2 regions of the Paenibacillus thiaminolyticus genome follow, and region 2 is predicted to be linked to the other one. Evidence: riboswitches for the same ligand, from Rfam matches in the RefSeq annotation. Region 2 holds a riboswitch; the other holds the start of a gene.
What was found. Region 2 has a riboswitch for cyclic di-GMP ahead of FLT43_RS04160 (CAP domain-containing protein). Riboswitches for the same ligand answer to the same signal wherever they lie in the genome.

Region 1 (7,480 bases), 470 kb from region 2:
CGTCGAATCAACGGCTCTCAGAGAAGCGGAACCATAGTTCTCGCCAGGCAGGAGCGTTCCGTTGCCATAGCACATCGTCATGATGTTCACGACTGTGACATCCACGCCGGCAGACAAGTAAGCTTCCAACACAACCAATTGAACAGAAGTCAGACCGCTTGGCAGTACAGGGAGGGTTAATACGATATCGACTCCCGTTGCATCTTGCAGCTTCTTAATCGCCTTCGCATTGGCGGCATTCAGGGCTTTGTTCTGAGCGCCGCCCTCAATGTCGAGGTCCAGTCTCGTCAGTCCATAGCCTTGAACAAGCTCCAAATACGTATTGAAGAGGATATCGGTGTCTTGAGTGACTTCCCAGAATGTAACGCCGTTCAAACCGCCCAGCGAGATCGTGACATCGCCGCCCATCTCGCGAATCTCCCGGATAGACTGCTTGATTCCTTGATATTGGGCGTTATCAGCATTTTTTTCATTGAGGACGGAGTACCCTCCCCATCCCCATTGCACTTTGCCGTCAACGATTTGGCGCGAAATGGTTTGAATAAAGCCGAGATTGAAGAATTTCACGCCTGTGTCCTCGGAAATTCTGGCGAGGTTAGGGGCGCCGTTGTTAGAATAGCCCGGCTTGGTAACCCATGCAACCATATCGACGAATGGAGAATTGACTTGCTTCGGCCACTCGATGCCTTGGCCAACCCCAAAATCATACCCCGGAGCTGCCGCTTCGATAACGGTAATGGTGCGTTTTTTCTCGGCCGTTAATCCTTGTGAATCCGTAATGGAGTACACTAGCTCATACTTGCCGGCCACATTCGTATTGACTTCTCCCGTCACGGTAATACGGGATGTCAGATCTCCGTCTTCTGTGTCCGTAGCGGTTACGCCGGCCAGCTTATCAAAGTTGTCGCCGACTTGAAGCGTCAGGTCCGTTACGCCATGCAATACAGGCGGTTGATTGTTGCTTGGAGCTTCATCACCCAGAATGAGTTGTCTGTTCATCTCCGGGCTGTTATTCGAGACCCGCTGAACAAGCTCCATGCTTGTAATCTCGGCATCTCCCTTAAGTTTGAACGTATAGGATCTGCCAGGCTCAATCGTCTTGGCGTCATAAACCGATTTCAAATCGACGACTGTATACCCGTTCTCATTGGTTACGGTTCCCGCCAAATAATCGCCGGAAGTGAACGATCCATCGGCTTGGATGTAAAGCTTCGGCAGCTTAACTGTTTTTGCTCCTCTTTCCACGGCTCTCAATACTTGATTCGATTCGGTCAAAGACTCGTTATTGACGAGGGTAATTTCATACCCTTTATTGTTGCCCCAAGGCTCTGTATACGGTTTCATAGCAACCGTCACGTCCAGCTTGGTATATTGGATCTCATGTGTTTTCAACGGCTGGCTTCCGAAGAGGCCTTCTTTCGTTACCTTTGTTAATTTGTCGCGCTTGGCCGGGTCCGTAGTAGGGGCATCATTGGAAGCCATCCAAGCAATGACGCCGCCTAGGCCGCGCTCAAGCACATATTTCGTTTTCTCTTGAATCGATCTTTCATTGTCATACGTGTAGAATACGCCAGTTGTATTATCATATAGATATGGAGCTTTAGCTGCATCATCCCAGTATTCTTTGAGATTCGGGTATGCGGCCTTCAACTTGTCGAGATTGCGATAAGACCAAGTCCCTGTTCGGCGGCCGCCGTCCCCCAGGACGAGAGGGGATTCACCAACCGCGCCGCGGGATGGAGTCTGATCCGCATCCTTGGCAGATAGTGCGGCGTCACCGAATAGTCCCGGATGATTCGGATCGGATCCTTGAGACACCTTATCCCAGCCGCGAGTATAGTAGGCCGCCCCGATAACAATCTTGCTCGGTTCGGCACCTTGCTGAATCAAATAGTTCACGCTCTCGTCAACAGATAGGTTGTTGCCGGTGAGCGGGTCATTTGGATTCGGATACAAGCCGGTATGATGGCCGCTTACCTCATCCCATGCGCCGCGCATGTCATAAGTCATGATGTTGGCAAAGTCTACAATGTTGAACAGTCTTGGCACATCAATGCCGATATCAATCTTAGCCTTCGGCGCTGGGAGCGCAACAGACAGTTCATACGCTTTACCAAGCTCGGCTCCTTGTTTATTCAATGCGTTTTTCAAGTCTTGCAGGAGCACGATATAATTATTTTTATCCTCCGGCGTGGCGTATTTCGTGCCTTCATCGTTTTTATTATCGACCAGATCAGGCTGGCGAACTTCAGCCGGGAACTCCCAATCCACATCAACGAAGTCCATGTTCGTGTACTTGATGAATTTCATGACATTCTCCACCAGATTCGCCCGCTTCGAAGCATCGGCCGCTACAACGGAGAAGTCGCCTGATTTGGACCATCCGCCAAGAGAGATGCCGATTTTCAGGTTCGGGTTTTCTGCGCGCAATTGCTGCAGGGCGATAAGGCTGCCTGAATTGGCCATATCCCATTGTACGCCATCCTGGCCGACAGGCGCGCCCACAGCCGCATCCTTGTCCGTAAAGACGAGGTTGCCTTGAGCGTCAAAATCGAGGAACGCATAGTTCAAGTGGGTTAATTGATCGGCGGGAATATCCTTGGGATAAAAGTTCCCTTGTCCTCCCCAAATCGACCAATCGCCATAGTACATGACATTCCGGATTTCCTGTGTCGAGTTCTTGACCACAGGTTCCTGTGCTGCAGGAACAGTCGTTCCTGCATAAGCTGGCGCCAATGAAGACACGAACATCATGATGGTCATTACCGTCATGGCGAACAATCTTCGGGCACTCTGCTTTCTCCTAGTCTTCATCCGTTATTCACTTCCTATCAATAGATTATATTAATAGGCAGCTAGGGCAGGGTAACGCTTACATTTATAACGCATACGACTAATAGGGCTTGGATGCTATTAATCGGCAACTGGCTGGCATAGAATTTTCCTTAGCCCCTTTAGCTTTGCGTCACTAGATTTCCCTAGCTTTGCCTAGTAATACCTGGACATAAATGCATACGCTTTTACTTTTAATGGCGGCGATGTATTGTATAACGATGCATGTATGCACCGTTTAATATACAGTATTTTCTCGTTTATTTAATGGGTCTTGCAGCTCATATGTGAATATATGAACATAGGTCGATTCTATTATTCACTTGCAACATATAAGGTTAATAATGCGGATGCGATAAGGGACCGTATTTTGATTTCATATGGTTTCATGCTGTGCATCTTCCTAGTAACTGCGCCATTCCCTTGGCATTCCTTGTTCTGCATTTTTACATTTTTAAGATGTCCGGCAAGGTTTGGGCCAATAGGTCTTAGGGAGGAGGGGAGATATATCTTGGATTGGATGAACTAGCCGGAGTTCGCAAAATGATAACCGAATATAACTATCCTTATGGGAGAGGTTCAGCAAGTTGCCTCCACATTTGGAATTGTAGTACGATGATAAGGAATCCAAGCAATGGGAAATTGTAACTCATATTACATAGGATAGGAGTGTTGCTACATGCTGACGCCACTGAAGGATAAGACGGTCGTCGTGACCGGAGCCAGCAAAGGAATCGGCAAAGGAATTGCGAGAACCTTCGCCGCACAAGGGGCGAAAGTCGCGGTCGTCGCACGCAGCTTGACGAAAGCGGAGGAAACCGCGGCGGAAATCCGGGATAACGGAGGTATTGCTCATGCCTTCCAAGGAAATGTCGCCGATTTGGAGTCGATGAAGTGCGTTGCAAGCGAGGCGGCCGCTACTTTCGGGGGGATCGACGTTCTGTGCGCCAACGCCGGTATTTTTCCGAATGCGACGATCGAGGAGATGACCGGCGAGCATTGGGATCAGGTGATGAACACGAATGCACGCGGGACGCTGTTTTCCCTTCAAGCCTGCCTGCCCTTTCTGAAGAAAGCGGAATACGGCCGGATCATTGTTACCTCCTCGATTACGGGGCCGGCCACCGGCTATGCCGGATGGTCGCACTACGGCGCAAGCAAAGCCGCTCAGCTTGGATTCATGCGCAGTGCGGCGCTCGAGCTCGCGCGCTACAACATTACAATTAACGCCGTCATGCCCGGCAACATAATGACGGAAGGCTTGGAAGGCCTTGGAGATCATTATCTGCAGGCGATGACGGCGTCCATCCCGCTCAAGCGGCTTGGAAGCGTCGAAGATATCGCTTACGCCGCTCTTTTTTTGGCTTCGAAGGAGGCTGGTTTTATTACGGGCCAGACCATCATCGTGGATGGCGGTCAGATTATTCCAGAGAGTCTGGAAGCGATGGTGCATACCTGATTCGATTCCTATAGGATACCGTTCATCATGAGCCACTGCTGGCCGAGCTTAATGTAATCATCATATACCCTATGTATAAGTGGACATCCGTTTTAGAAAAACGGTTTATGTCCACTTTTTTTGTGAAGCTGAATTGGAGTAGGGGCCTTGGGAGGACCAAGTATCCTATATTACCGTGGATGCCTTGCTGTACTTAATCCACGCGAAATACCTGATATTGCTTCCGGTACTCTCCGGGCGTGAACGATGTATGGCGTTTGAACAGACGAGTAAAATAATTGTGATCCTGGAACCCGCATTGTTCACCGATTTTGCTGAGGGGCAGCTCCGAATGCGTCAGCAGCCGCTTGGCCCGATCAATCTGCACATGATGTCTGTATTGCAGCGGGCTCATCCCCGAATACTGCTTCAAGCATCGCGCCAAATAATCGAAATGATAGTGCAAGTCGCGCTCCATCTGTCCAGAGTCGAAGGGAAGCTCCAAGCGGTTCGCCAAGTAGGAAGCCACTTTTTCGCCAAGAAAATAGGATCGGGCTTGCGGACTGCTCTTTCTCATCCCAGTTTGCAACTGAATGAGAAGCTGGCCCAACAAAATATGCAGCTCGAAGGAACGGTACTGTGTAAGCACGCGGTGCAAGTTCAGCATTTCTGTCATTAAAGGCACGACCGTCCGCAAATCTATGGCCGCAAATTTAGGAATATCGATCATGGCCGGATGGGATTCTGTATCCTGATCCGTCCGCTTCAGCAACGGCTGCTGCCAGTTGATTTTCTCCGCCAGCATCGGCTGTGAGGGCTGCGGATATTGAAAATGAATCCAATATACCTCGGTTTCTGTCTCGGTCGGACGGTATCCCCGATGTACCTTTCCAGGCTCCAGAACCAGCAGCATGCCTTCCTCTACATCATATTTAATTCCGTTTTCAGATCCGACGATGGAGCTGAGATCGGCGGACTGGGTACTGGATAAAATCCATGAAGCGAACAATCATAACGTCTCATTCCTATTAAATGGAGCACCCAATCAGCAAGGCTTGTTGGACGTAAATGTTTTGGAGCGCTTTCAAGAAATCGGAGAACGATACCGGCAGCCTGCAGATCTCGATTCAATTCCGGAAAGCTGGTTAATTAGAAAGTGAGAACGAAAAAAAATCGAAGATTTATCTTGTTATTTGCCCATGATAATAGTACTCTACCAACGATTCAGATAAGCTACTATTGGGTATAAGAAACCTTGGCGATGGAAAGGATTAGGAGCATCGGGTTGGTCTTTACCTAGATAAGGGAGTGAAGTCTGTGGTTAGTAAGCTTGGCCAAGTTATGTTGTATGTGAGTAACCAAGATGAGGCAGTGGATTTTTGGACAGGCAAATTAGGCTTTCATGTTATTTCTGAAGAAAATAACGGTCAAGGTATGAGGTGGATTGAAATTGCCCCGACAAAGGATGCGGAAACAAGCATCATTTTGCACAATAAGGAATTCGTAGCGAAAATGTCACCTCGATTACATCTTGGTACACCGTCTTTAATGTTTTTTTCGGAGAATCTGGATGAATTACATCGTGACTTATCAACTAAAAATATCAAAGTCGGTGACATTGTAACGATGCCTTCCGGCAAAGTATTTAACTTTGCCGATAATGAAGATAATTACTTTGCGGTAATGGAAAGAAACTAAATGACTTAAGTCATTATAGAGTCCAGCGGAAAGCATAAGCGTCAAAGAGCATCTTCTCCCACGAGGAAGAGATGCTCTTGGCTTTTTCGGGAGCAAGATACATAGGCCGGTTTACACGTGATATTTAAAAATTTTGATATCTTCACCGTTTCCACATAATTTCTGGTTACAGTATGAAATATCAGAATATGAAGTGGAGGTATGTGTGATGAAAGGTAAAGTAAAAATAATCCTTGCCATCGGTGTGATTAGCATCGTGATGGCTGGCTGTGCTAGTTCTACTGATAAAGATGCGATGGAGGAATTGGATTCTTCCCAAATGAACGTGGAGAGCACCCAGACACAGGGCTCAAATAATACGGGCAACATCATGACGAATGAAACGACGAGGGTAGATGGCAAGGAGTATACCATCACGGCGCAAGCGAGCAATTTGAAGGTATCCGATGACAAGACTCTGCCTGTATGGACATTCAATAATTCTGTACCCGGTCCGGAGATTCGTGTCACCGTGGGAGACACGGTAAAGATCAACCTAAAGAATGAGCTCGAAGAACCCGTTTCCATTCATTGGCACGGTTACCCTGTACCGAATGATATGGATGGGATTCCAGGCGTTACCCAAGATGCTGTTGTTCCAGGCAAAACGTTTACGTATGAGTTTAAGGCTACCGTTCCCGGTACCTATTGGTATCATTCGCACCAAGATAGTGTCAATCAGCTTGATAAAGGGCTCTACGGTGCCCTGATCGTGGAAGATCCGAACGATAGCTACGATCGGGATTACACCCTTGTATTGGACGAATGGATAAGTTCAGGCAGCACGGATAGGGAAGGCATGGATCATGGCAAGATGGACATGGGAGATATGAAGGGCATGGATCACAGTCAGATGAATAGGAGTGGCATGGGAAGCATGGAAGGTCATGATATGAGCATGTACGACCTGTACACCATCAATGGAAAGACTGGCGATGCCATTGATAAGCTAATGGTTAAAGAAGGCGAGAAAGTTCGAATCCGCCTGATCAATGCTGGATATCTGACGCATACGATGCATTTGCATGGACATGAATTCAAGGTAGTTGCCTCAGATGGTCAACCTGTAAATAGCCCTGCGGTGATTACGGATCAAGGGATTGCCATCGCTCCAGGTGAACGTTACGATCTTGAATTTACGGCGAACAATCCTGGGTCTTGGCTGCTTGAAGAGCATGGCAGGGATGACAAAGTGAACAACATGAGAGCCGTTATTGCGTACGAAGGCTCTACGGTGCACACCGATGCTTCTAACGCATCCGAATCGTTGCCGCAATTCGATCTGATGAAATACGGTAAACAAGCCGAAACCAAGTTCTCATTGAATGAATCCTTTGATCAGGATGTTCTTCTGAATCTGAATACAGAAATGAAGAACGGAGAGATGGTCTATACCATAAACGGCAAGGTATTTCCTGATACTGATCCCATTAAAGTTAATAAAGAGGAAAAGGTAAAGGTCACCTTCGTGAA
Region 2 (7,480 bases):
CGGCACGGTCTCCATCGGCACAATCGATTTGCGAGAACCGATGCTTGGGGGAGCCACGGAACATTCGTTGAAGGTCGGCAAGGAGGGGGTAACCGGAACCGGATGGCTGGCGCCGCAGGCAATTGTGTCTTACGAGATACCGCAGCCTTACATTCGGACGCCCTTTCTATCGACTTGACGAACTGAGAGATCGGCGATGAAGTCAAGCTGGAGAATTTGAACGATGAGTGTCTCCATCAAGATGTAATGGAAGAGAAGAATGATTGATTTTCTAAGGAAGGAAGAGTCTGAGGAAATGAGAAGGTCAATACGATTTCAAGCCATGGTGTGGGCATTCATGCTGTTGGTCAATATTCTGCTGATGCCCATGACCGCGCTCGCGGATGACGTTCCCGGCAGTGAGGAGAATGGCGCGGACACGATCCAGATCGTGCTGAAGAGCTCCATGCCGTCCGTGCTATCGGGGCGATTATTTACTTATGATATTGAATACAGCGTGTCAAGTACGACGGATCAGTATGACGGGGCGCAGATCGTTCTCCCGATACCGAAGGAAGTGGAATATGCCGGTGTGGTGAACAGCGATGGGGCAACCGCGGTATATGATCCTGATGCGGGGACGGTTACGTTTACTTTTGCGGAGGCGCTGGAGCCGGGTTCGACGGGAACGCTTCAGGTCAATGTCCGCTTTCCGAATGATGTGACGCCGAACGGCACCGAGGCTGTGACGCAGGCAGTCTTCCGGAGCGAACAAACGCCGGGCGGCAAGCTGTCGAATGAAGTGACCGTTAAGGCAGAAGCATCCGCCGTATGGGATCTGAAAAAGGAACAGTATAGACCCGTGGCGCATGTGAAGCCGCAGCCCGGAGGCACCGTGGAATACCGGATCTTGTTCTCCGATATGCAAAAAGACGGCTACGGCAATCTGAATCTGGATGACGTCGTCATCACCGATATGCTGCCGCCGGAAGCCGAGCTCTTGTTGGCGCGTCCCGAGTATACGGTCAATGACAATGGGAAGCTTATCTGGAACTTCGGGAAGCTGGGCCAAGGCGAGTCTTACAAAGAAATCTTCGTCAAAGTGAAATATCCCGAGGATATTTTGAAGGATAATCCCGATAAAGAGGTTGTAAATCAGGCGGCCGTGTCGTTCAAGCCTGTGGGAGAGAACGACCCAGTCACGGATGAAGCGGAAGCACAGCACGGGTTCGTCGATGTGCCGCAGACAGGGAATCTGTGGATCTATAAATCAGTCAATGACGGCTCGGCCAAGGAATTGATAACGGGACAAAGCATTTCCTACCGAATCGGAGATATTGCCAACCAGACGAACATGAGGCTGGAGGATGCCAAGCTGGAGGATCTAGCGCCGCAGGGTCTCGAATTTGTTCAGGTTCACACGGCGAAATTTGCTTGAATTGATGAATACGTTATTCAGTATACCACCAAGGAAAAGCCGGCAGAAAGCGATTGGGAGCAGTGGGAGACGATCCCCGCGAATGCCGAGCCGCGAGTATTGAAGGCTGACGGCAAGAACGTGAAAGGGATCCGCCTCGTGTTCGGCGATGTTCCGGTTGATTTCCAGCAAAAAAGCGAGCTGGAAGTTCAGTACAAGAAGACAGGAGAATATCGTCAGCTTGAGGACTACGTTTTTGGAAAATTTTCCGATATACCGTACAAAAAGTATGAAGGAGATTTTCCTGAGATCGATAGGTTGAATGGCCTTCCTGAGAACGAGAAGAGCCCTAAAGACCGGAAACAGATTGTGAACTATGCCGTGATGACCTATATCTTCAATGGCGAGCCGAAGGAAAATGCCGCCAGAGTGAAGGTGCTTGCCGTTGAGGACCGTCCGCTCGTTATGGTGAAGAAAAAAGTCACTTCCGGGACGACATTGAAGCCAGGCGATACTGCGTCCTACACGATTCGCGTAACCAACCCGGAGATCGTCGATGTTGACTTCAAAAATCCTATCGTGACTGACCTGCTCCCGAAGGAGCTTGCCTATGTGGACGATTCGGCAGCAGTGACGGGCAGCAGCGGTCTGGATGTCCCGGCACCGGGCTTCCAAAAGGGAACTCCCGGCCAAGAGGGAACGACTCCGCTCACATGGTATTGGGATGAGAACCATCCGCTGACGCTGAAAAAGGGCCAGTGGGTAGAGCTGACCTTCCAGGCGAAAGTAAATGCAGGGGTAACGACGGGCACGATTCATAATGAAGTGGAAGTCACGTCCGAAGAACATGAATATTTGAACAATTACTATAACTTCGTAAATCAGCGCTATAAAGACGGCAAATGGTATGTTTATGACGGGGCCGATATCCATGTTAATTCCGCAACGAATCTCGAATCCGTCAAATATGTGCAGGGTGACCTGGACGAAGGGAACTGGACGAAATATCCGGATACCGGAACCGTTACGCCAGGCGGAAAAATCAAATATAAGGTGGTCGTGACGAACAAGGGCACGGTTGGAGTCAAAAACGTCACGATTGTAGATGCCCTTCCTCGAATCGGCGATACCGGAGTCATCGACAAGACGCCGCGCGGAAGCAAATGGAGTCTGGTCTTGACGAAGAAAGTGGTGACGCCGCAATTCGTGTCGGTGTATTACAGCACGGATGAATCCGTATCGTTAGAAGGCGGAAGCTGGTTCACTGAGCCGCCGGATGATCTGACGACAGTCAAGGCACTGAAGTTCGTGTTCGATGACGAGTTGGTGCTGAAGCCAGGGGAGAGCAAGGAAGTCGTATGGGAAATGAGCGCGCCGGTTGGCGCTCCGAGCGGCGATGACGAGATTGCCTGGAACTCGTTCGGCTTTACGGCGAAGCGGGCAGATAACGGAAGTCCGCTGCTGCCGGCAGAGCCGAAAAAAGTCGGCGTGAAAATTAAAGACAGCCGTGAAGGCGAAATCGGCGATTATGTCTGGATCGACAAAAACGGCAATGGCATTCAGGATGATGATGAAGAAGGCAAGAATGGTGTAACGGTTGAACTGTTCGATATCGATGGCAAGCTGCTTAACAAGACCATCACGAATAACAATTTTGAAGGCAAGCCAGGGTACTATCTGTTTACGAATCTGCCTGCCGGCAAATATATCGTGAAATTCATCCTGCCGGACGGCTATAGCTGGACGAAGCCGCACCAAGGCAACGATCCTGCCAAAGACTCTGACGTGATCAATGAGGAAGGCTACACGGAAGAAATCGTGTTAGGCAACGGCGAGAAGAACCACAACATCGATGCCGGGCTTATCCCGCTGCCGGTAGCACCAGGCACAGGTGCACTTGGCGATTACGTCTGGATCGACAAGAATGGCAACGGCATTCAGGATGAAGACGAGGTTGGCTTGAATGGCGTACCTGTCAAGCTGTATAACAGTAACCGTGAACTGTTGGCCACGACTGTAACCCAATCGGTATACAAGACCGTAACGGTAACGGATTCCACATACGGAGGCACGGTAACGGGGGATGTATACGGGCCTGCCGTAACCGAGGTCGTATATAACGGTTACTATTTATTCGACAACTTGTCCGCGGGAACCTACATCGTACACTTTGAGCTGCCAGATGGTTATAAGTTCACGATCAAAGGAGCCGGCAACGACCTGACGCGTAATTCCAAAGCCAATGCCGACGGCTGGACCGACGTGATCATGCTCGGCCAGGGGGAACGGAACCTGACCATTGACGCTGGTCTGGTCAAGTCAGGCTTCAAGCCGGAGCCGGAACGCCCTGATCCAGAAGGGCCGGGTTCAGGCGGTGGCGGAACGACAGATCCGGGTTCCGGCACCACTCCAGGCACGAAGCCTCCTGATAACAGAAAAACGGTTCCCGGCACGATTGTAGAAGGACCAGACACGGTAGTCGGCGGTGAGACCGAACCGGGAGACACCGTTCCAGGCACACCTGGTACGGAAGAGGAGCCTGGCACGGAAGAGCAACCAGGCTCGAATGAACTCCCTGCGAACCGGCCGGGAGACCGCAAGAAGCCTGAACATCCGGCTGGACCAAGTCTGCCGGCAACCGGAGAGAAATCGCCGTTTGCTTCTTGGATTGGCCTGTTGTTCTGCGCTGCCGCAGTTGTCATGTGGTTCTCGCGCAAAAGAATGAAGCATAACGAGTAGAGCTATGCTAGCCGCCGCCTGTGCAAGAGGCGGCGGCATTTTTGAATCTATCGGCTCGGCGTAAAAAAGTTTTGCGTATAATAGACTTGATAGGGTCCGCCGAAGGAGATTCCGACGCCAAGGCGCTCGAAATCGCTTAATATGTTGTTGCGGTGGCCGCTTGAATTCATCCAGTTCTCGTGGGCGAAGATGGCGCTTGTTTGTCCGGCCGCAATATTTTCTCCGGCCATCCTGTAAGCGATGCCGTCTTGCTTCATCCGATCGAACGGAGACTGGCCATCCGGATTGTCGTGCGAGAAGAAGGTGCGCTTCATCATGTCTGCGCTATGTTTGCGCGCCGTTACCGCAATCTCGTCGTTCCACTCGAGCGGTTTTTTTCCTTCACGTACACGGACCGCATTGGTCAAATCCAGCACTTCCCGCTCAAGGCTTTCCCGCAATCGTTCGCTTGGCTTTCCATAAAAGCCTTTGAACGATAACTCGATCTTCTGATCAACGAGCTGGATCGAGGTGACCGTATTTTTTCGGCTCAGATCGTAAAATAGAGTAGCATATACCCCGCCGACTTGATGCAGGCTGTATTCTCCGCCGTTGTCCTTGAACTTATAGATCGTATTTCCTTTCTTGAGACTGGCAAGCGGGGAGCCGTAAGCGGCTTCGACTTCTTGTCTGGCCGACCCGAAGCCGATTCCACCGGCGCCAGTCCAATCCTGGGCGTTCGTATACAGGGCAACCACTTTGCCGTGCTGTACGCCGACCTGGATATAACGTTCATAATTCTGATTGTATATGTACCATTCGAAATTGTATTCGCTTAAATCTTTGCGGGCGGGTTCTCCAAGAATTCCGATCAATTCCGATTCGCTCATCCCGATTGAGATGCCTTGAAGCTTGAATTCTGTGCCGCTAATCGTGCTGCTAGCTCCCGCGGCTACTGGAGGGGTGCGCAGCGCCCCGTCCGCTGCCGGAATGCTGTCCGCTGCCGCGTAGGTGAATGCAGGCGTCAGGAACAGACCGATAGCTATTGCTGCGCAGAGGAGTGCCGATGCATGCCGTCTCGCTGTTCTTTTAGGTTGGCTATTCACGGTTGAGTTATCGTTGTGTTCGGTCGTATATTGATGTGTACCCATAGCTATCTCCCCATTCCATAACGAAATTAAACTACGCTAGAATGAGATGATAAACGGGGGCGCTCTTGCAATTAAAAAAGCGCCACCCTAAAGGCGGCGCCAAAAAGACGCAACAACTGTCGCAATTAGGGCAACCCGGCTATCATCGCATGCGTGCATGCATTAGACCCGTGGCTTTGCGTCCCCTGCTTTCGCTAGGGTTTGCCATTATCCATTTTTAGCGTATCTATTCTATGGTTCATTCTATCATCTTTGAGATGGAACGTACATACAATATATCCCATTTTGTTGATAGAAATACGAGATTGTCGAATGAGAGATCGTTTGCTAGCTTTCAAAACGGAAAAAAGAGCGGCAGCAGCGCTACCATGGCAATGCCAAGCAGCAACTGAAGCGGCAATCCCACCCGGATATAGTCCATGAAGGAATATTTGCCGGCCGACATGACCAACGCGTTGGGCGGGGTCGAGAACGGGACGGCGAAGCACATGCTGGCGGCAATCGCGACGGCGAACAGATACGGATGCGGATTGACGCCCAACTGCATCGCAGCGGTCATCGCGATCGGCGCGACCAGGACAGCGCATGCGGTATTGCTGATGAAGAGCGTCAGGATCGACGTCGTAAAATAGATGCCGGCGAGCAAGGCGAACGGCCCGATATTCCCGAGGGTCAGCACGAGCTTCTGCGAGAGCAGGGCTGCCGCGCCTGTCTTCTCGATCGCGATGGACATCGGAATCATGCCGCCAATCAGGACGATGCTCTCCCAGTTAATCGTCTTGTAGGCGGATTCCATTCCGCGAAGACATCCCGTGGCTACCATCAGGACGGCTGCGATCATGACGGAGATGACGGCCGGGAATATCTCCAGAATGAGCAGCGCGATCATGAAGAGCATGATGCCGGCCGCGAGCGGCGCTTTATGGTTCATAGGCATCGCAGCTGCCGTCTCCAGCGGCTGGCCGACGACGACCACATCCGACTCCTCCCTTGACAGCCGAGCGATGCTTTTCCATGTCCCCTGAACGAGCAGGGCATCGCCGAACCGGATTTTCTCGTCCTTGAGCTGATGCAGCAAATACTCTCCTTTGCGCTGAATCGCCAATATATTGAGCTGGTATTTCTCGCGGAATCCCGACTGCTTCACCTGCAGATTAAGCAGCGGGGAATTGGGCGGCAGCAGCACCTCGGCGATGCCGATCTGATCCGAAGCGTACCGCTCGGTATTCGGTTCGGCAGCTTGCTCGATCTCGGCGGCCCGATGGTCAAGCAGATGAAGCCCGCACGCCTCGGCGAATGCTTGCACGCGGTGGAACGGTCCATATACATACAGAATATCTTTGTCATGGATGACGGTCGCCGGACCGGCAATCTCTTGATTGATCGTCTTGAAGAACGGGTTCTTGTTCGATGTCCGGCGGCGAATCTCGATAATATGAACCTGATATTGGTTCGGAATATCCAGCTCCTGCAGCGATCGGGATACAATCGTCGCTTCGTCGCCGGCCTGCACGCGGTACAGGTTCTGGGACAACTGGTACTGCCGGGCAAGCTCGTGCAGCGATCGCGCGTTCCGCTTGCCGCGCCCTTCGCCTTGTTCCTTCGGAAGCAGCCTGCTCAGAAGCAGCAGAAGACCGGTGCCGATCAGGAGGCAGACGATCCCGATCGGGGTGAAGGAGAAGAAGGACAGCTCATCGAACCCCGCCTGGGCGAGCGTCTCGCTGATGACCAGGTTGGGCGGCGTCCCGATTAGAGTCAGCATGCCGCCCATGCTGCTGGCGAACGCGATCGGCATCAACAGGCGTCCCGGGCTGATATTGGCACTGGCGGCCATGCTGACGACGATGGGCAGCATGACGGCGACGGTGCCGGTATTGCTGACGAAGGCGCCGATTAGCGACGTGGCCAGGATAACGGTAATCAACAGACGCGTCTCGCTGCCGCCCGCGAGCTGAAGCATCTTGCCGCTGGCCAGCTTGGCGAGCCCGGTCTGGAAGATCCCGCCTCCGACGATGAACAAGCCGATCATCATGATGACGACGGAATTAGAGAAGCCGGACAACGCTTCGTTCGGCGTCAATATTCCAAGCAGGACGAGCAGGATTAGGGAACAGATGGCGACCAGATCCGATCGGATCTTCCCTGTCATGAAGAGAATCGCTGCAGCGGCCAATATAATAAGCGTAATAATGATGTCTGAATTCATAGATACGGA

Region 1: another riboswitch for cyclic di-GMP. It lies ahead of FLT43_RS01945 (glycosyl hydrolase family 18 protein); the one in region 2 lies ahead of FLT43_RS04160 (CAP domain-containing protein).

The regions. Positions count from the first base shown of each region.
Region 1 covers NZ_CP041405.1:457,575-465,054, forward strand. The annotation lists gene FLT43_RS01945 (glycosyl hydrolase family 18 protein) at 1-2,814, opposite strand, end outside; cyclic di-GMP riboswitch class I at 2,917-2,999, opposite strand; gene fabG (3-oxoacyl-ACP reductase FabG) at 3,512-4,291, shown strand; gene FLT43_RS01955 (helix-turn-helix transcriptional regulator) at 4,485-5,279, opposite strand; gene FLT43_RS01965 (VOC family protein) at 5,588-5,968, shown strand; gene FLT43_RS01970 (multicopper oxidase family protein) at 6,177-7,480, shown strand, end outside.
Region 2 covers NZ_CP041405.1:927,184-934,663, reverse strand. The annotation lists gene FLT43_RS04175 (hypothetical protein) at 1-178, shown strand, start outside; gene FLT43_RS04170 (hypothetical protein) at 296-1,417, shown strand; gene FLT43_RS30455 (SdrD B-like domain-containing protein) at 1,538-4,135, shown strand; gene FLT43_RS04160 (CAP domain-containing protein) at 4,183-5,265, opposite strand; cyclic di-GMP riboswitch class I at 5,392-5,481, opposite strand; gene FLT43_RS04155 (SLC13 family permease) at 5,600-7,471, opposite strand.